DNA from 4 places in the Paenibacillus sp. FSL P2-0322 genome. Region 2 is predicted to be linked to each of the others. Evidence: riboswitches for the same ligand, from Rfam matches in the RefSeq annotation. Region 2 holds a riboswitch; each other region holds the start of a gene.
The links. A riboswitch is a leader RNA that binds a small molecule or an ion and turns the genes downstream of it on or off. The one in region 2 is predicted to bind thiamine pyrophosphate.
Positions count from the first base shown of each region.

Region 1: another riboswitch for thiamine pyrophosphate. It lies ahead of MKY24_RS04795 (ECF transporter S component); the one in region 2 lies ahead of tenA (thiaminase II).
Region 3: another riboswitch for thiamine pyrophosphate. It lies ahead of thiC (phosphomethylpyrimidine synthase ThiC); the one in region 2 lies ahead of tenA (thiaminase II).
Region 4: another riboswitch for thiamine pyrophosphate. It lies ahead of MKY24_RS14340 (thiamine phosphate synthase); the one in region 2 lies ahead of tenA (thiaminase II).

Region 1 covers NZ_CP150243.1:1,046,948-1,052,215, forward strand. Annotated here, with positions in the region: gene MKY24_RS04785 (polynucleotide kinase-phosphatase) at 1-2,184, shown strand, start outside; gene MKY24_RS04790 (TatD family hydrolase) at 2,205-3,002, shown strand; TPP riboswitch at 3,046-3,157, shown strand; gene MKY24_RS04795 (ECF transporter S component) at 3,406-4,002, shown strand; gene MKY24_RS04800 (ABC transporter ATP-binding protein) at 4,002-5,268, shown strand, end outside.
Region 2 covers NZ_CP150243.1:4,708,456-4,713,723, forward strand. Annotated here, with positions in the region: gene MKY24_RS20740 (NAD-dependent malic enzyme) at 1-1,112, shown strand, start outside; TPP riboswitch at 1,205-1,307, shown strand; gene tenA (thiaminase II) at 1,444-2,133, shown strand; gene thiM (hydroxyethylthiazole kinase) at 2,208-3,050, shown strand; gene thiD (bifunctional hydroxymethylpyrimidine kinase/phosphomethylpyrimidine kinase) at 3,047-3,877, shown strand; gene thiE (thiamine phosphate synthase) at 3,874-4,587, shown strand; gene MKY24_RS20765 (aspartyl-phosphate phosphatase Spo0E family protein) at 4,532-4,699, opposite strand; gene MKY24_RS20770 (helix-turn-helix transcriptional regulator) at 5,091-5,268, opposite strand, start outside.
Region 3 covers NZ_CP150243.1:859,287-864,554, forward strand. Annotated here, with positions in the region: gene MKY24_RS03905 (Fe-Mn family superoxide dismutase) at 1-693, opposite strand, end outside; gene MKY24_RS03910 (alpha/beta hydrolase) at 947-1,984, opposite strand; gene MKY24_RS03915 (IclR family transcriptional regulator) at 2,283-3,026, shown strand; TPP riboswitch at 3,182-3,294, shown strand; gene thiC (phosphomethylpyrimidine synthase ThiC) at 3,482-5,268, shown strand, end outside.
Region 4 covers NZ_CP150243.1:3,308,197-3,313,464, forward strand. Annotated here, with positions in the region: gene MKY24_RS14320 (ThiF family adenylyltransferase) at 1-149, opposite strand, end outside; gene MKY24_RS14325 (thiazole synthase) at 146-913, opposite strand; gene thiS (sulfur carrier protein ThiS) at 916-1,119, opposite strand; gene thiO (glycine oxidase ThiO) at 1,116-2,264, opposite strand; gene MKY24_RS14340 (thiamine phosphate synthase) at 2,329-2,922, opposite strand; TPP riboswitch at 3,187-3,295, opposite strand; gene MKY24_RS14345 (ABC-F family ATP-binding cassette domain-containing protein) at 3,389-4,942, opposite strand; gene MKY24_RS14350 (hypothetical protein) at 5,126-5,268, opposite strand, start outside.

The sequences.
Region 1 (5,268 bases), 2.4 Mb from region 2:
GAACGTGATTTAGGCAGGGAGCATCCGCGTGGCCGCCAACGGGTCAAGCAGCAGGCACAGCTGTTAAAGCGGAATCTGCGTGGTATCCGTGAGGAAGGCTTTAACGCTTGCTATGTTATTAAGGATGTAGAAGAAATGAACTTTGTTCGCCGTGTGCAGCCACTGTTTCATGAGATTGGCTCAGGTATTGACATCATTGGTGATATCCATGGGTGCTACCGTGAGATGCTGGAAGTGATAGAGCAGCTAGGATATACGGAAGATACGGAAGGACTATACCATCATCCAGATGGCAGAAGACTGGTATCTGTCGGGGATGTGATGAGCCGTGGCCCAGAATCGTTACAAGCGGTGCAGTTCTGGAAAAAGCACGTGGATGCCGGACTAGCGTATATGATTGACAGTAATCATGGCTGGAAAATCGGCCGTTATCTCGATGGAAGAAAGGTGACTCTCAGTCATGGGGATGAACGATTTGCAGAGGAACTGGCCCAATATGAACAAAAAGCGGGCAAGGCAGCGGCGGAACAGCTTAGAAGCGAGTTGAGAGATTTTCTGCTACATGCACCCTCTCATCTTATTTTTGGCAGAAATGGATTTCGACACGTGGTCGTGGCTCATGCCGGGATTAAGGATCATTTTATTGGCAAACAGTCGGCACGTATTTCTGATTATTGCCGCTATGGAGATACGGAGGGGCAGGATGCGAACGGAAAACCGATTCGCAAGGATTGGTTCGTAGACCATGAATCGGGAGAAATAGTAGTATGGGGACATGATCCGAGACCGCAGCCTACCCTTGTGAACCAGACGGTGAATATTGATCAGGGTGTGGTATTTGGCGGTATGCTGACCGCTTATCGTTATCCAGAAAAGGAATTTGTCAGCGTTTCGGCACATGAGAATTATGCGAATGATCCCGATAGCCCACTTGTCCGGTGGCAGAGAAAACGGTTTTCCCCGCCGAACTTACGCAAGCTAATCGCTGGTTACAGTGTGCTGACGGAATCGTATGGCGAAGTGCGCGTACAAGGAGAATGGATCAAATCCGCTATAGATACCGTGTCACATGTGACTGTACCCATGGAGGAGCTGGTGTATATTCCACCGACGATGAGCCCTGCTCCAGCGGTGTCTGCAGAGGAAGGATATCTGGAGCATCCACGTGAGGCGCTGGCTTATTATCGCGGGCAAGGAGTACAAACGATGGTGGCCGAGAAAAAACATATGGGTAGCCGGGCTATTTTGCTATTATTCAAAAACGAACAGGCCGCTGTTCAATATGTAGGCTACCCGACATTGGGCACGATCTATAGTCGGAGTGGGAGAGCTTTCTTTGAACAAAGCCTTGGGAAGCAAGTGATGGAGAAGCTTAATGTGGATTTACGGACTGCTGGATATTTTGAACGGAACCAGACGGATTTTGTATTGCTGGATGCGGAAATTGTACCGTGGAATCTCAAGGCTCGGGAACTGATTGCTGCACAGTATGCGCATGTGGGGGAGGCAGCTCTGTTGGATCGCAGTAAGCTGGTAGACAAGCTGAAGCAGGCGAAGGTTGCAGGTCGAGAGGTTGGAGACTGGTTGGAGGAAATGGAACAGAAGTACGCGAATGCCGTAACGTTTCAAGATGCTTTTCAAAAATATTGCTGGGATGTGGACGGTCTGGATGAAATTCGTATTGCACCGTTCCATACACTGGCACACAGCGGAAAGACTTTTTTCGACCATTCTCATATTTGGCATATGGAGCAAAACCGGGAGCTGGCTGGGCTGTCTTCCCTGTTTATGGAGACAGAGTACCGCGTGATCACGGACGAAGCAAGCGAGGAAGAGGTCATTCGCTGGTGGAACGAGATGACAGAGGATGGTCATGAAGGGATTGTGATCAAGCCGGAACGCTTTTTGATGAAAAATCGGGACAAGATGATTCAGCCTGCAATCAAGGTGAGAGGCCGGAAGTATTTGCACATCATTTACGGTATGGATTATCTTGCCTCTGAGAATTTAAAGCGTCTGAAGCAGCGTCGAACGAACAAAAAGGAGCGTCATGCCCTGATGGAAGGAGCGCTTGGTATGGAAGGCGTGGAACGTTTTGTCCGCAAGGATACGGTAGATCGTATTCATGAATGCGTCCTTGCCGCGCTATCTCTGGAATCGGAGCCGATTGATCCGAGATTGTAGTTTGCGAAGGAGGGATTGAGATGGAAAGGGGTACACCGTTAATTGATATTGGCGTGAACTTGATGCACCGTTCGTTTCATGCGGATCGGGAACAGGTGGTAGAGAGAGCCGCAGCTGTAGGGATTTCACCCCTGATTATTACCGGGACCAGTGTCCGCAGCAGTCGGGAGGCTTCTCAGTATGCAGCACGTTATCCGGGCAAGCTGTATGCGACAGCTGGCGTGCATCCCCATGATGCCAAAGACTGCAGCGCAGAGACGGTTCAGCAGCTCCGTCAGCTGGCGAGTCAGCCGCAGGTCGTATCCATAGGGGAATGCGGATTGGACTATAACCGTGATTTTTCGCCGCGTGATGTGCAGCGCCGATGGTTTGGCGAGCAAATCCAACTGGCGGGTGAGCTGAATATGCCGTTATTTCTGCATGAACGAGATGCACATGAGGATTTTGCCGCTATGCTGCGGGAGTATCAAGGGCTTGTCGATAAAGCAGTGGTGCATTGTTTTACAGGCACGGAACAAGAATTGCATACGTATGTAGAGATGGGACTGTATATCGGGATCACCGGCTGGATTTGCGACGAACGGCGTGGCAAACATCTGCGTGAACTGGTCAGAGATATTCCCTTGGACCGTCTGATGATTGAAACGGATGCTCCATTTTTGACCCCGCGTAATTTGCCCGTGAAGCCCAAAGAAGGGCGTAATGAGTCGATGTATCTCGCTCACATTGCTGCTACGATAGCCGAATGTACAGGCCGAAGCATGATGGAGATCGAAATCGCCACGACGGAGACAGCCAAACGTTTCTTCGGATTATAGGATTGTCAAAGCCATAGATGTGGTATATATTATAGTGAATTAAAAAAGCATTGTCGGGAGCTTGAGAAAGTCAGGCTGAGAGGGTGGCCCTTGCCACTGACCGTGAAATCTGATCTGGGTAATGCCAGCGTAGAGAAACCAAGAACACTATACAGGAATGCCGCTTGTTTCGCGGTTGTCGATAGATACAATGTATGTCCTAGCATTTTACCTTGACCCTGACTTTGGCTTGGTATCAGTGTAGTAGCTTAGACTACTGGTTATATAAGGCATATCGACGAATGATGTTTTGTATGGTGCTTCACCTTTTACTGCGCATAAAGCTTGCCTGGAGATTCAGCTCCAGACAAGCTTTTTTTTATGGCCAAGAGGCCAATTATAAGGATAAGGGGAGCACGCAATAATGAATACTGCTGTAAGAGCGTCCAAAGGGTTGAAGCTGACTGATATTTTGGTCACGATTGTGATCGCTGTTGTGTTCGGGTTAGTCTACAAAATATGGGGACCTGCCTATGATTTGATGAAACCATTCGGTCTACACGCCGAGCAACTGATGTATGGCATGTGGTTTATGGCAGGCACGTTTGCTTATCTCATCATTCGCAAGCCGGGTGTTGCAATTTTGGCAGAGGTGGCAGCGGCAACGGTCAGTGCTTTTTTGGGAAGCGAATGGGGGATGTCCACCTTGTACTATGGCCTGCTGCAAGGCTTGGGAGCGGAGCTGTTTTTTGCAGCTTTTCTGTATCGGAACGCAAACCTGTGGGTTGCTTCGCTAGCTGCGGCTGGGGCGGCTGTCGCTTCTCTAATTCTAGACTTCAGCTACGGGTATATTGATCAGCTTTCGACCTGGAACTATGTTTTGTATATTGGTTTTCGCATGATTGGCAGCATTGTGATTGCCGGGGTATTCGCGTTCTATCTGGCCAGGGCATTGGAGGTAACCGGAGTCACGCGAAGTTTGAGACCCGCAACGGAACAAGATTATAAGGGGCTGGATTGATGAGCCAGGCAACCGAAGATGTGGTGGCTTCGATCACCCGTCTTCGGTTGAAATTTCCCGGTGAGCAGGAGCTGCTTTTTCACAATATGTCTTTGTCTGTCCGCAAGGGGGAAAAGCTGCTGCTGCTGGGACCGAGTGGATGCGGTAAATCAACGCTGCTCCAAGTGTTAAGCGGTCTGATTCCACGCACGATAGAAGTGCCTATGAAATGCGATGCTGCTGTAATCCCAAGTGTCTCAGGTATTGTATTTCAAGATCCTGATACGCAGTTTTGTATGTCATATGCAGACGAGGAACTGGCTTTTGTGTTGGAAAATAATCAGGTTCCTCGTGAGCAGATGCGATCCCGTATTCGCGAGCTGCTGATACAGGTTGGTCTATCAACGGATGATATACACATGCCCATTGGCAGCATGTCACAGGGAATGAAACAGCGGCTGGCGATTGCGTCTGTGCTGGCTATGGAGCCAGAAGTGCTTTTTCTGGATGAGCCCACGGCTTTGTTGGACGAGGAAGGCACTACACAGGTGTGGGATACCATTCGAAACATTTCGGTAGACCAGACACTGGTGATCGTGGAGCATAAAATTAATGAAATTGTCCATGATGTGGACCGGATTGTGGTGCTTTCTGCTCAAGGGGAGATCATTGCGGATGGAAGGGCGGAAGAAGTATTTCATGGGCAGCGGCAGGCATTGTCCGAGTATGGCGTGTGGTACCCGGGAGTATGGAGTGAATCGTCTTCGCCGCGTTGGAGTGAATCAGTGACACAGCAGAATGGTACGGGGAATGGTACAGGGATTGATTTGCTGGAGCTGGAACATTTTAGTGGCCTCCGCGGTTTAAGTTCAGTGATTTATGTGGAGCATGCGCAGGTGAAGCCTGGCGACTGGATTGGCGTGGTCGGTGAAAACGGGGCTGGCAAAAGCTCACTGCTGCTCTCCATGATGTGCTTACTTCGCACACAGGGACGTTATAGCGTGCGCGGAATTGAGGCAGGCAGTACGGAACAACTGGCAGAGCGTATCGGGTTCGCGTTTCAAAATCCCGAGCTGCAATTCGTAGCACACACCGTACGAAAGGAACTAGAGTATTCGTTACCCAAGAGCTTGTTCACCGTTGAACAGTGCCGGGAACGGGTCGATCGGATGCTCGTACAGTTCGGACTGGAGCGGCTGGACGAGCGTCATCCGTATCAGCTTTCATTGGGCCAAAAAAGGCGGTTGAGTATTGCTACGGCTATGATCCGTGAGCCGGAAGTGCTGC
Region 2 (5,268 bases):
ATGAAAAGCTGCTGAATGATCCACTGTACATCGGAAACCGCCATAAACGGGTTCGCGGAGAAGCCTATAACCAGTTTATTGATACTTTTATCAGCAAAACGTTAGCGCAATTCCCGAAGGCGCTTTTACATTGGGAAGATGTGGGTAGCGTAAATGCGCGCCATATTATAGGAAAATACGGTCAAAGCATACTCACCTTCAACGATGATATACAAGGTACAGGAGCGGTGACCCTGGCTGCGATTCTTTCGGCGGTGGGTGTCACCAAGACTCCGCTGCGTGAACAAAAAATACTTGTTTTCGGCCCAGGGGCTGCAGGGATCGGTAACGCTGATCAAATTCGGGGCGCTATGATCGAGGATGGCCTTTCCGTAGATGATTCATTCAAGTCCTTTTGGGCCTTTGATTATCGCGGGCTGTTAACGGAAGATATGGAAGACGTATTGGAGTATCAGAAACCGTATGTGCGCAAAAAGGATGAAGTCAGCTCATGGACCCGGTCGGGTGACGGCAAAATACCGCTACTGGAGGTCATCCGTCAGGTGAAGCCTACGATATTGATTGGAACTTCCGGTGTAGCAGGTACCTTTTCTGAAGAGATCATCAAGGAGATGGCAAAGCATGTAGAACGCCCGATCATTATGCCCATGTCCAATCCTACAAACCTTGCAGAGGCAGTACCCGAGGATTTGATCCGGTGGACAGATGGCAGAGCACTGATCGCAACCGGAAGTCCTTTTGAGCCCGTTACGTATAACGATACAAATTTTGAGATTGGACAGGCGAACAATGCCTTTGTTTTTCCGGGACTGGGTCTGGGTGCGATTGTGGTTAAAGCCAAAAGGATTACCCCTGCGATGTTTACAGCCGCAGCAGTTGCTGTTGCCAATGGTGTAGATTCGAATACGCCTGGCGGTGCGCTACTCCCTCATATCCGAAAATTACGCGAAGTTTCGTACGCTGTTGCGATTGCGGTTGCAAAAGCCGCGATTCAGGATCAGGTAGCGCAGGCGCACATTTCAGATGTGGAACAAGCTATACAAGATGCAATGTGGAAACCGGAATATGCCAAGGTCAAAGCAGTGGAAAGTGTAATTCATCATCCTCACTAAGCCCAAAACACCTAACTAGAGGAAATTTAATATTTTGCACACTATGTTTGACATAGCGTATGAACGTATGTACAGTAATAGTCAAAAGAATAGAAGTCCACTAGGGGAGCCAATATGGCTGAGACAAGAATGTATCTTGGACCCTTTGAACCTGATCTAGTTCGTACTAGCGTAGGAAAGTGGAGCCTTCGTATATAAGGTTTCAAGCGTTTTTTGCGTATTGGGCCTATTGTTGAAGCCGCTCCATTTTTCCGGGGCGGCTTTTTAGCGTTGTTCCGGAATTATATTCTTACAGGACTTCTTGCTCTTCAATTTAATGGAGGTGGGGAAAATGAGTTTTACACAAGAACTCCGTCGGCAGGCGGACGGCATTTTTCAAGCGATTTTTGAGCATCCCTTTGTGAGAGGTATTGCTGAAGGAAGTTTGACAAGGGGACAGCTGATTCACTATGTAAAACAGGACTTTGAATATTTGAACGCCTACATGCGGATATACGGCATCGCAATCTCCAAATGCACGAATCGGGAGGACATGGCTGTATTTAATGAACAAATCTCTTTTATTCTCCACAGCGAGGTTCATCCGCATCAAAATTTCTGTGCTGTCGCAGGGGTGAGCTATGAAGAGTTGCAGGGATATCCGCTCGCTCCGTCGGCTCATCACTATATCCGTCACATGCTGACGGTTGCGCATGAGGGCAGCCTGGGCGAGATCTTGGCTGTGCTGCTGCCATGTATGTGGACGTATGCCGAGATTGGTCGCAGGCTGCTGGATGAAGTAAAGCCGGATGAGTCTCATCCGTTCTATGAATGGATGGGCTTCTATGGAGACCAGCTTGATGATACAACACTCAAGTTCCGAGAACGTGTAGATGCTTGGGCGGAAGGCGCAACGGCTGCTGAGCGAGAGCGGATGATTGAGCATTTTATACTGAGCTGCCAGCTGGAATATAAGTTCTGGGACATGGCCTATAAGCAGGAAGAATGGCCGGTCCAGATACAGGCAGCGGTCTTGGAATAGTCAGCTTGGCAATTCGATGCGTGAAGTACGGTTAATGCCCTGTTGAACCACCAACTATAGAGAGGATAATCATTATGAGTACATGGGAAAAAAGTTATTCGGATCTCCTGAAGAAGGTACAAAACAGCAAACCCCTCGTTCACAATATGACCAATGTGGTAGTCACTAACTTTACGGCCAACGGCCTGTATGCATTGGGCGCCTCCCCGGTGATGGCCTATGCACCCGAGGAAGTAGCAGACATGGCAAAAATAGCGGGAGCCGTCGTGTTAAACATCGGTACGCTGAACCGCGAACTGGTGGATGCCATGATCATTGCTGGACAATCGGCGAATGCACACGGTGTTCCGGTCCTGCTAGATCCGGTCGGTGCGGGAGCAACGAGCTTTAGAACTGAGTCGGCACTGCGAATCCTGAGAAAAGTCAAAATCTCATTGGTGCGGGGCAATGCAGCCGAAGTCGCGCATCTTGTTGGAGAAGCGCGTGAGATTAAAGGCGTAGATGCTGGTGACAGTGCTGACAGCGGAAATGTCGATCTGGCAATTCGGGCTGCTCGAACGCTCAATACAATGGTTGTCATTACTGGAAAAGAGGACGTCATCACCGATGGGGCCGAAGTACGAATGATAAGCGGTGGAGACGCGCTGCTCACGAAGGTAACCGGAGCAGGCTGCCTGCTGACCTCTGTGTTAGGTGCCTTTGCAGCTGTTGAACCCAACCTGCTGCTCGCAGGTACAGCAGGCTTGGCATTTTACGGTGCAGCAGCTTCCCGAGCCGCAGCACGTACCGCAGAGCTGGGGCCCGGCAGCTTCCAGATTGCCTTTCTCGACGAGCTCGCCAAACTACATACATGTTCGCTAGAGGGGCATGTCACTGTCCGTGAAGCCGGAACAACCACAGCAGGTGGTGCGCGATGACAGACGTTCGTGTACCCAGAGCACTGACGATTGCCGGTTCGGACAGTGGCGGCGGGGCCGGGATTCAAGCCGATCTCAAAACCTTTCAGGAGCTTGGCGTTTACGGCATGTCGGCTATTACGGCCATTACCGTACAGAATACTTTAGGGGTCCACGGCGTATATCCGCTGCCACAGGAAGCAACAGCGGAACAGATCGAAGCTGTAGGATTAGACCTTGGAGTGGATGCTCTGAAGACTGGCATGCTGTTTAATGCGGGCATCATCCGTCTTGTGAGCAAGCAGATTCGAAAGTTCGGCTGGAAAAAGGTTGTCGTCGATCCCGTGATGATTGCCAAGGGAGGCGCAAAGCTGCTGCAGCCAGAAGCGATGCAGGCTCTGAAGGACGACCTGCTCCCCTTGGCCCTGGTCGTTACACCGAATATCCCGGAGGCGGAAGCCCTGACAGGGATCAGTATCCATACGATGGAGGATCGCCGCGAGGCTGCGAGACATATTAGCAGTATGGGATCAAAATTCGTTGTGATCAAGGGTGGCCACGCTGACGAGAGCGAGAGCAGCGAACAGATTGTGGACCTACTCTTTGACGGAACCGCCTTTACAGAGCTGAGCGGCAAGCGAGTACGGACTGTTCATACACACGGAACAGGATGCACCTTCTCAGCAGCGATTACCGCGGAATTAGGGAAAGGGATGTCTGTACCGGAGGCTATCTCGAATGGCAAAGCCTTCATCCAGGCAGCGATTGAGGAACCTTTGCAGCTTGGACAAGGACATGGACCCACCAATCATTGGGCCTTCCGCCGTCGTCAGGAGATGCTGCTATGAACGGCAGAATGTTGTCAGAGGTGGTGCGCCGCCAGCTACAGATGTACCTGGTGCTTGGAAGCGTGAATTGCCTCGCGAAACCAGGCTGGGTCGTGCAAGAGGCTCTGGCTGGCGGCGCAACCATGGTCCAGTTCCGGGAAAAGGGTCTTGGCGCGTTAACGGGCGTTCCTATGTTCGAACTTGCGTGCCAGCTACAGGAACTGTGCCGTCACGCTGGTGTCCCCTTCATCATCAATGACGATGTGGAGCTAGCTCTTGAAATCGACGCCGACGGTGTTCACATCGGTCAAGACGATGAATCCGCCGAATCCGTCCGCGAGCGAATCGGAAATCGAATTTTAGGCGTCTCTGCCCATACCATTGAGGAAGCACGTCGAGCCATCCTGCAAGGTGCTGATTATCTCGGCGTCGGACCCATCTATCCCACCATCTCGAAAGATGATGCCCATGCCGTACAGGGACCGGCAATTTTATATGAGATGCGTAAAGCGGGAATTGATGTGCCGATTGTTGGGATCGGAGGTATTACAGTGGACCGTGTTGAGGAAGTCGCACGTGCAGGTGCAGATGGTGTGGCGGTGATTTCAGCCGTGACACAGTCAGAACAGGTTAGAGGTGCGGTCAAAGAATTAAAGGAAAATATGGTATCATTTCTCAATGATTCGATCTACATGTTTGATAATGATTCAACAGATCATCCAGCTTTTTAGATTGTTCTATTACTTTGGGATGTGTTAAAAATCCATACTTTTTCTGGACCTGGTACAGTTTCTTCCTAGCTCGTTCGACACAAAGTAAAGTCACACCTTGGTTCATCAGCATGATCCCTCCTATATGTCATATTTTATGACAAAAAGACGTTTTTTGGATTTTCGAATGATGCGCCTAACAAAAAAAGAACATCCCAAAAGTTTGCATAAACAAAGATGCCCCTAAATCCACGTTAAAAGAGCCTCCGTTTCCACTAATTAAGTGGAACAGAGGCCCTTTTCATAAAAAGATCCAATGAATACAGAGCATACATGCCAATTTGACCTAGAGATTAACCTTATTTTGTTGGCTCTCTAATAGTCGCTGAACTCCCCAAACTTGAACTAGTCGGTGAGAATTGTCTTTGTTTCTAGCCGTTTAAGCACCTCCAATTTGTACGTGAGGCGTTATTCTTTGATTTTGGTTATGCGACTGAACAGGCATTGCTAAAATAAACAAGAAGCTAGCTGCGATGACCAGCAGAATCATTTTTTTCAACATTGTCTAACCACACCTTTTCTAATAGTTTGAAATACTCTTCCCTTGTTTCGGGAAGCGCATGTGCTTGGAAATGTGCAAAAAGTCCTGTACAGTTTATGAAATAAGTCTCATTATTTAGTATATGGGCTTTTACCAATGCA
Region 3 (5,268 bases), 2.2 Mb from region 2:
AGTCGTCCATGCGCCTTCTCCCCTTATGCCTGCCTGCCGTTCTCGAAACGCTTCCTCTGGGTAATTCTCACCCTCTGCCGCTACATGATACAACCTAGCAGCCCTTGCGATGGAGCCAGGTTCTTGAAAGGGGGTTGTCGAGATTAGGAAATATTGGCTTTCATGTGCCGCGTGTAATACAACTCCGGCAGATTTTGGCTGCTGACGCAATGCATGACTGTGCTCGCTCAGCAGACCGAGCTGTCGTACATACTCCTGTGACTGACGGTTTGCGGTTTGCAGCAAATCGTCCAGTCGACGATTTAATTCTTGTGAGTCAGGCTGAGAGTTTAAGGCTGACTCTGACAATGGCATCTTTACAGATGATGATGCGTCTAATCCCCTTGACTGTTTTGAATGTCCAGTGAATTCGTGTGTATGTGCTTGTGGAGCAGCCGACATCTGTTTCCATTCCTGATGCCACGCCTGATCTGCCGGATCGAGTACGCTCCGTTGCTCTTCTAGCAACTCTATGGCGGTGCGTTCCGTCTGTTCGAATACAGTCCGCCAATCATCCAGCAACCGTACATAAGTTGGCTCCAATCCCTCGGTAGCGGATTTAATCACTTCCACATGCCAACTTTCCTGCTGCTTCCAATGCCGAATTTCCTCCAGCACACGTAAGGGCAGGAAAGACCCATAAGTACTCAGCATCGTTTTTTTACCTCCCGTATCCTACTATGGCTATCCGGCGGATCTGGCAGATCTGCCCTGGATGCATACGTACCCAGTATATTCGCTGTCTCATCAGGAATATGTCTATGAACTCCCTTAATCCGGTCACATCTGTTACGTAAAACAATGAATACCCATGGAAAACGAAAAAGAAGCCCAGCTACGGCACGGGTTAAGTGTCCATAGGCAGGCTTCTTCCAGGCGAAGAATAGAATACAGTTCTTCGAAAAATTTACTTCGTAGTCGTTTGTTTGTGGGCATCAGCGATGGTTTTCTTGTCCTCCAGCTCCTGTACACTGCTTAGAAACGTCGATACCCGTCGCAAATATTCACGAGGGTGCTCTCTGAAAATAAGCTCATGTATCCCGTTTTTAACAATCCATACACTGGAAAGCGGGTTGGTTTGATTGGCAGCGAGCTTTTCCGCAATAGGATAAGGAGCTTTTTCATCCTGTGTACCATGCACAAACATGATCGGGAACGGATAGTTTTCCTTTTTAACCTCCTGATATGGAATTTGATGCAAGCTGGTTCCGTTCAAGACTGGAAACAGCAACTCCAGAATTTCCAAAGACGGATGTCTTGGCAGATTAATTTGATTGTGAATGTTATGGTACAGCGTATCTGGCTCCAGCAGGAAGGTGCTGTCCAAAATCATTGCGTCCACATCCTTGGTTTGCAAGCCCGCCTGAAGAGCGGTTCCTGCCCCCATGGAGAAGCCCCATACGATAATCTCCGACGAGCCGCGTTGCTTCGCAAGCTGGATCGCTCCGAGAAGCTGCTGGGATTCCGCTTTGCCTCCGGTTGCGACTGCTTTGCTGTTTTGTGACGCAAATCCATAATCGAACATGACCACATTAAAGTTCAAACTGTGGGCATAATGCGCCAAATCATACATGGGAATCCAGCTTTCTTCGCGGTTAGCCCCATAGCCATGACTGAAAATAATCGTTTTCCGCGATTGGTCCGCCGGGATATACCAGCCTTGTACCATGCGGCTACCATCCTTGGCAGGGAAGCTGACTTCCTCATAAGGCATGCTTTTAGCCTGCATCGGATTAGAGTACAGTGGTGCAACGGTGGGATTCGTAAGTACCCATGCGATGTAAGCATGCAAGGCAATAAAACAAAACAACAGAAAAAAGACGACCGACAGCAGCAGAGCAATCACAACGTGCTTGAACCGCAGCAGACGGGGATTAAAGAGTGGGGTGGACGGCTCCTGAACAGCGGTCTGTAGCTGAGCGTTGCGCTGGGATGTCGAAATCATGTAAGAGCCTCCTTATATAAAATTGATCTTCGTTTCATAGAATTTAGGTATAATTCCACTTGAAAATAGTAGTGTAGATCCGTATAGATACCTATTATCGTATGATGGGGATTATCCAAAGTCAACGCCTGAACCGGAAAAGTAAAAATGATGCAAAGTATTGTCGATGTTTGTTCTCGTTCTGTAATATGGTTGTCACAAAAACATCGGTTTACAGTAGCCGCGACTATTCTATATAATTTATGTAACCATGTTTCATAGTGTGAAACGAATATGGATACAAGAGGAGCGGTTCACGATGGAAGACCGTAAATTAACCGTTCGCGCTGTAGAGCGTGCACTTGATATACTGCTGTGTTTTACCGCAGATTCGGATCTTGGCCTGACGGAGATTGCCTCCAAAATTGGTCTACATAAAAGCACGGTTCATCGGCTGCTGACTACGTTGGAGGATCGGGGCTTTGTCGTTCGGAATGCCGAAACGGAAAAATATCGACTTGGCTTCCGCATTTGGGAGCTATCCACGCATTTGTCCCAAAGCGACGAGCCGGCGGTGTTGTTACAGCCTGCAATGGAAGGACTACGTGATCGTCTGGGCGAGACGGTCAGCTTGTACTTACGGGACGGCAGCATGCGTATTCGCATACAAGCCGTGCAGAGCAATCAGGCGATCCGCAGGGTTGCGCCTGTAGGTGCGCGTATGCCGCTGGCTGTAGGGGCCTCCAGCAAAGTGCTGGCAGCCTTTATGCCGCCGCAAGAGCTGGAAGCCCTGCTAAGCGGGGATGAATGGCCGCCCTCGGTAGACCCGGAGGTCTATAAAGCCCAGCTGCAGGACATTCGCGAGAAGGGCTATGCGACCAGCTATGAAGAACGGGAGCCAGGGGCTGCTGCTGTGGCTGCCCCAATTGTAAACCGGAAGGGACAGGTCACTGCGGCTTTATCTGTATCCGGTCCGGTCAGTCGGCTTGCACCCGAGACGCTACATGACTTTGCTCCGATTTTGATTGAAGCGGCGAAGGAAATGGGACTTATGCTTCCGTAACAAGAATGAGCACAGTTGAAGCAAGCAAAGTGATTTGATGGGGAGCGTCTCCTTGGTAAAGGGAACCTAGAAGGGTTGCCAAAGCCATAAATTTAAAGTAGTCTGGTAAGGATGGCGGGATATCTGTTATAGCCGCCTCATGTGAATAGAAGTATCACAGTTACTGGGGGAGCCTGTAATGCCGGGCTGAGATGGAATCGTGCAAGATTCCGGACCCTTTGCACCTGATCTGGATCATACCAGCGTAGGGAAGTAATCGGCCATTGAAATGTATACGCGGCTGCTGTCTACGGTGACGCATTGGAATAGGATTATTCCACATGCGTACTGTCTGGATAGCTGCCTCGTTAGATTAGCCGGTTCCCTGGGGAACCGGCTTTTTTGCATAGATCAGCGCCACCCTGGGAATGGTTCCGGATCGGTGTGTCATTTCATCGAAACGGGAGGAATGGACAATGAAGCCGACAGAAGTAGAAGGAACAAAAGGAACAGAATTGAAATCAACAGAAGTAAGATTGGTAGGAACAAAAGAAGTTGAGGTAGAGAAGACAAACGGGGAGCAAGCCAGTGGGGTAAGGCCCTTTCCAGGGAGCCGTAAGGTATATATTCAAGGCTCACGGCCGGACATTGCCGTGCCAGAGCGCGAAATTGCTCTTCATCCTACACATACGCCGCAGGGCACGGAGCATCATGAGCCATTGCGTGTGTACGATACGAGCGGTCCCATGACCGACGAAGCCTATCAGGTCGATATCCGTCAGGGCCTGCCTCCATTGCGGCGAGCTTGGGCCCTGGAACGGGGCGATGTGGAGGCTTACGAGGGACGCGCCGTCCAGCCGGAGGATAATGGACTGAAACCTGGCTCCAAACGGGAGACAGTGGAATTTCCCGGCGTGACCAACCGTCCGCTTCGTGCTTTGCAAGGTCGTACAGTGACACAAATGCATTATGCGCGGCAAGGGATCATTACGCCCGAAATGGAATTTGCGGCGATCCGCGAAGGGGTGGAGCCTGAGTTTGTACGGCAGGAGTTGGCGGCTGGACGAGCCATTTTGCCTTCGAATATCAATCACCCTGAAAGTGAGCCAATGGTCATTGGGCGTCATTTTCACGTGAAGATCAATGCGAACATTGGTAATTCTGCGGTTACCTCCTCCATCGAGGAGGAAGTGGAAAAAATGACCTGGGCTGTGCGTTGGGGCTCGGATACGGTTATGGACCTGTCCACAGGCCGTAATATCCATACAACACGTGAATGGATCATTCGGAATTCTCCTGTACCGATTGGGACTGTACCGCTGTATCAGGCACTTGAAAAGGTGAACGGCGAAGCAGAAGCGCTGACGTGGGAGCTGTATCGCGATACGCTGATTGAGCAAGCGGAGCAGGGAGTGGACTATTTTACAATTCATGCGGGTGTATTGCTGAGGTATATACCGATGACGGCGAATAGAATGACGGGAATTGTATCCCGTGGCGGGTCGATCATGGCAGCCTGGTGCCTTGCGCACCATCAGGAGAATTTTTTGTATACACATTTTGAAGAAATCTGCGAAATTATGAAAGCCTATGATGTGGCCTTTTCTCTCGGGGATGGTCTACGTCCGGGTAGCATCTATGATGCGAATGATGAAGCACAGTTTGCAGAGCTGGAAACGTTGGGCGAGCTAACGCAAATCGCCTGGAAGCATGATGTTCAGGTCATGATTGAAGGGCCAGGACATGTCCCTATGCATAAAATCAAAGAGAATGTGGATTTACAAATGGAGATTTGTAAGGAAGCTCCTTTCTATACCTTGGGACCGCTCACGACGGATATTGCCCCCGGATATGATCATATTACCTCAGCCATCGGGGCGGCGATGATCGGTTGGTTCGGGACGTCCATGCTGTGTTATGTTACGCCTAAGGAGCATTTGGGTCTGCCCAATAAGGATGATGTCCGTGAGGGTGTCATTACCTACAAAATTGCGGCACATGCTGCCGATCTGGCGAAAGGTCATCCACGGGCGCAGCAGCGGGATGATGCTTTGTCCAAGGCACGCTTTGAGTTCCGCTGGCGGGACCAGTTCAATCTGTCGCTTGATCCCGAGCGGGCCTTGTCCTACCATGATGAGACGCTACCGGCAGAGGGCGCCAAGGAAGCACATTTTTGCTCGATGTGCGGCCCCAAATTTTGTAGTATGCGTATCACTCAGGACATTCGCGCCTATGCAGCGGATAAGGGGCTGAACACTCAAGA
Region 4 (5,268 bases), 1.4 Mb from region 2:
GTGCCTAGCGCTCCAACACCTATGATTAATACGTGAGAGGAAGCAAGCCGACGTTGTCCTGTCGGTCCAAAGGGTGTGAATCTTTCTTGTCTGGAATAACGGTCACTTGGATGTGTTCCTCCTGCACCGGATTTGTCAGATACCTTCATGCCTGAATCATGCCTTCTGTCGGACTGCTCGCTGAAGCGTAACGTTTTACAGGAATCATCCCCGCCTCAAAACCATATCTTCCAGCACGAACAGCCAGTTTCATGGCCTCAGCCATTTTTACTGGGTTCTTCGCTCCTGATACGGCTGTGTTCAACAAAACAGCATCTGCCCCCAACTGCATAGCCATTGCCGCGTCACTGGGTGAGCGAATACCCGCATCGACAATAACCGGGACCTCCGCCTGTTCAATAATTAGCTCTAATGAAAACGGATTGAGCAAACCATGTCCTGTACCAATCGGTGAAGCTCCAGGCATAACGGCGTGTACTCCAAGCTCTTGTAGCCTCTTGGCTAGAATCACATCGTCCGATATGTAGGGTAGCACGATAAAGCCTTCTTCTAACAGCTTTTCACTAGCTTTCAACGTTTCAAAAGGGTCAGGCAGCAGTGTCTTGCTATCCCCAATGACTTCCACCTTAATCATATCGCACAAGCCGGAGGCTTTTGCCAATTGGGCAATACGAATGGCCTCCTCTGCTGTTGTAGCCCCTGCTGTGTTGGGAAGAAGTGTATATCGGCTCAAATCCAGCATATCGAGAAAATGCTGCTTATCCCGTTCCTCCAAGTTCAATCTCCGTACAGCAAACGTCAATATTTCCGTCTCAGCAGCCTCTACGGCTTGGGATTGGATATCCAGATCAGTGAATTTTCCTGTTCCCAACAACAACCTTGAGGTAAAAGATGCTTTTCCAATGGTTAACATGATCAACCGCCTCCCACAAAATGTACAATCTCTAGGCAATCTCCATCCTTCAGTACTGCTTCATCATGATCTTCACGGGTCAATATACGCCGATTCAGCTCTACCACTACAGTTTTCACCTTTACATCAAGCTCATGTAGCAATTGATCCACATGAGTGATTCGATTAGAAAAGGTCAGGCTCTGGCCGTTAATCGTCAGCTTCATAAGCTTTCCTCCTTGAGGAGCTCAGAAGAAAATCTACTTATCCCAAGTTCAGCTGCACCAGCCCCATTAAGCATAGCTGCCAGCGCACGCCCGGTAGCATCACTCAGCAGGACACCGTTGCGATAATGCCCGACGGCAGCATATACGCCCTCGACCCCAGGGACAGTGCCTATAAAAGGATGACCTGATGCGGCCTGCGGACGTAAGCCCGCCCAAGTGCGTATAAAAGAAGCTTCACGGACGCGCGGCAGCCAAGCAGAGGCACGTGCCAGCAACCCCTCCAAGCCTCCTACGGTCACCTCTTCGTCATATTGATGCGGAAGGCTCGTTGCCCCAATCCAAAGCTCGTTATTCTGTTTAGGCACGAGGTAAATATCATCAGCATAAATGGTGTATTCTAACGGGTGATCCTTCAAGGAGACCGCTACCGCTTCGCCCTTGACCGGATAAAGTGGATATTCAAATCCAACCTGCGCTAGCAATTTCATGCTATCCAAGCCTCCAGCAATAATGACCTGATCGCAGGAAAAAAAGCCACTATGTGTTCGAACACCGCAAACTCGACCATTCTGTATGACCAGTTGCTCTGCCTGTGTACCAGACCATACCGTTGCCCCCAGCACCGCAGCAGCACCTGCATAAGCACGGCAAAGCTGGACAGGAGCCACTTGTGTCTCCTTTGAACGATATATTGCCCCGATCGCTTGTTCATCCAAACCTGGAATTCGTCGGGCCAATTCCCTCGCATCCCACCAGATAGGACAATCATCCTCTCGCGTTTTAGCAGCTTTCCAGCGTTTTTGGCCTTCAGTTTCCGTACGGAAAGGGGTCACAAATCCTTCTGTACGGAATTCCACCGAAATACCCGACAAACGCTCCAGATCACAGACAAGCTCAGGGAATGCGTCTCGACTTATGCGAGCAAATCGTGCCAGCTCAGAGTCGGTGAACTCTTCACTTTCCGCTGCCAGCATTCCAACCGCTGCTCCTGAGGCTCCCTCACCCGGGATCAATCGTTCCAGCAAGATCGTACTTCTTCCCTCCTTGGCCACATGATAAGCAATGGAACTGCCGATGACACCTCCACCTATGACCAAGCATTCAGCGTGTCCTATCGCTCTTGCCTCTGTGTGTATCTTTGGCATTTGTTTCGTGTCTCCTCTCCATAAACCATTCTGCTTTCAGCTTGCCTCTACTCTCGTTTTCTCGCTACAGGCTGTGAACTACAAGATCTGCCATTCGCCTATATTCCATCGCAGCTGCAACGGGCGACTCAGCCTTCCATATACCAGACATCACCGCAATTCCGCTTGCTCCGGCCCTATAAAGCTCCGGGATATGGTGCGGTTGTATGCCGCCCAGCGCGATCACCGGAATGTTCGACAGCCTGCAAATATGTTCAAGCTGAGCTAAACCCCGCGGTACAATACCGGGCTTACAATGGGTCTCATATACGTGACCATAAAGTACATAGTCCGCTCCTGCCCGCTCGGCAGTCTGCGCCTCCTCCAAGGAATGCACAGATACTCCACAGCGTGTACCCTTTGGAAGCAGGCTTTTCACATCCGCTACAGGTAATCCATTAGCTGGTAGCTGGACGGCTCCAACCAAAGTAAGTAAAGCTACATCCACACGATCATTTACTACAATTTGTTGCAAAGAAACTCCCTGCTCCACCATGCTGCGAGTCAAAGAAAGCAATGCAGAGGCACCATTCTGTTTTAAACGCGCGTGTACATAATGAACATACGGACAAATCACAGCAGCCACTTGGGCTGCTTGTGCAAAAGTGCCCTTTTCCATCGAAATTGCGTGTAATTCGATTTTGTCTTCACCTCACATTGGACTAATGGATCTAAGCTTAGTCAGCCACGTCTACCAGCAGTAATGAAAGGGGATTGTATGTGAATCGTCTACGGAAGCTCGAACAACTTAAAGTGAACGAAACGCAAAAAAACCACTTCCCCAAGGAAGTGGTTTAACGAACGTCCAATAATCGAACGGACAATGATATCCGTATACGTGTATCGTCCCACGCACAAACAAAAATAAGATGGTGTTGCCTTGTTTGTACGGCGCTCACTTCCCTACGCTGGCATAACCCAGATCAGGTGCAAAGGGTCCGAAATCCATTTATTCCGTCTCAGCCGCATGGGCGGCTCCCCTAGTGTGACTATTTTATTGTATAAGCTAAAGATAGCTTAGCATATTTTCCTAATTCTGCAAACCCCACTTCGTGTGAAATATGCAGAATTGGATTTAGTTGATGTTAGTTAACTTTACTTGACCACTCTTCCACATTCCACGTTTTGGTTACCCAATCCTCGTAAAAGTCCGGTTCGTGAGATACAAGCAATACGGTCCCTTTGTATTCCTTCAAGGCACGTTTCAGCTCATCCTTAGCTTTAACATCCAAGTGGTTGGTAGGCTCATCGAACAGTACCCAGTTGCTTTCACGCATTAACAGTTTGCAAAGACGGACTTTAGCCTGTTCTCCACCACTGAGCGCAGATAGCGGACGCGTGATATGCTCATTCTTTAAACCGCAACGCGCCAAATGCGCTCGTACTTCATGCTGGTTCAAATGTGGGAATTCATTCCACACATCGTCAATCGGTGTAATTTTCTCCGCCTTTACTTCCTGCTCAAAATAAGCGGGCTGCAAAAAATCACCTTGATAGGTTTTTCCACTGATTGGCGGTATTTTTCCCAATATGGTTTTGAGCAATGTCGATTTACCGACACCGTTGTAGCCAACAATAGCAATCTTTTCGCCACGTTCAATCGTCATGGACATTTTAGGCAAAAGGGCATGCGTATAACCAATCTCAAAATCAATACCCTCAAATACCGTCTTTCCGCTTGCACGTGCTTCTTTGAATTGAAAGGTTGGCTTCGCAGCTTCTTCAGGCTTATCTATACGTTCGATCCGATCAAGTTGCTTTTCACGGCTCTTTGCTCGGCCAGATGTAGAGGCACGCGCTTTATTACGCTGAATAAAATCTTCCTGTTTCTTAATAAAGTCCTGTTGCTTCTCATAAGCATCAATATGCTGAGCTTTGTTCAGATCCGCCATTTCAAGAAACTTTTCATAGTTAGCTGAATAACGGGTCATCTTGGCAAATTCAAGATGGTAAATAACATTAACGACCTGGTTCATAAACTCAGTATCATGTGAAATAAGAATAAAAGCATAGGGATAATCCTTCAAATAGCGCGTAAGCCATTCAATATGCTCTACATCCAAATAGTTGGTAGGCTCATCCAGCAGCAGAACATTTGGCTTTTCCAACAGCAACTTAGCAAGAAGCACCTTTGTCCGTTGCCCACCGCTAAGTGCAGATACATCCCGATCCAGTCCTATGGCCGACAGACCTAGTCCATTCGCCATTTCTTCAACCTTCACATCAATGAGGTAAAAATCCCCCATATCCAGTTGCTCCTGAATTTCACCCATCTGTTCCAGCAGCACTTCCAACTCTTCAGGAGAAGCATCCCCCATTTTGTCAGTAATCTGCATCATTTCCTTTTCCAATTCCAACAAAGGAAGAAAAGCGTCTTTCAAAACATCACGTACCGTTTTGCCCGGTGTCAGCTTGGTATGCTGATCCAGATAGCCGTAACGTACACGTGGAGTCCATTCCACTTTACCCTCATCCTTAAGCAATTTTCCAGTCAGAATGTTCATGAGTGTCGATTTACCGACACCGTTAGCTCCTACCAAACCTACACGTTCCCCCGCAAGCAATCGAAAGGAAACATTTTTAAATAATGCGCGGTCCCCAAAGTTGTGAGATACATTTTCTACAGTCAATAAACTCATAAGCTGTTTTTGGCTCCTTATTGTCATCGGCGCTGCCGACTGTTCTTATTTCATATGCATTTCGTTTCTTTCAAAGCTTTATTGTAGCACATTCTGCAACCATATCGGAATATGGAAAACAGCGATTTTTAAGGTTTTTGATATGGATCTGCCTAAAAAAAGAAAAACCACCCATGAAGGTGATTATTTTAAGCCATTATAACATTTGTACTCAAAGTATCCCGCAGCTGCTGCAGATTTTTCATCCGCAAAACGTTCACTCGCTTTAAAGGGAGCTGGACATGAATCTCTATAAAAATATTTCATCCCAGTATCTGGTTCTATGC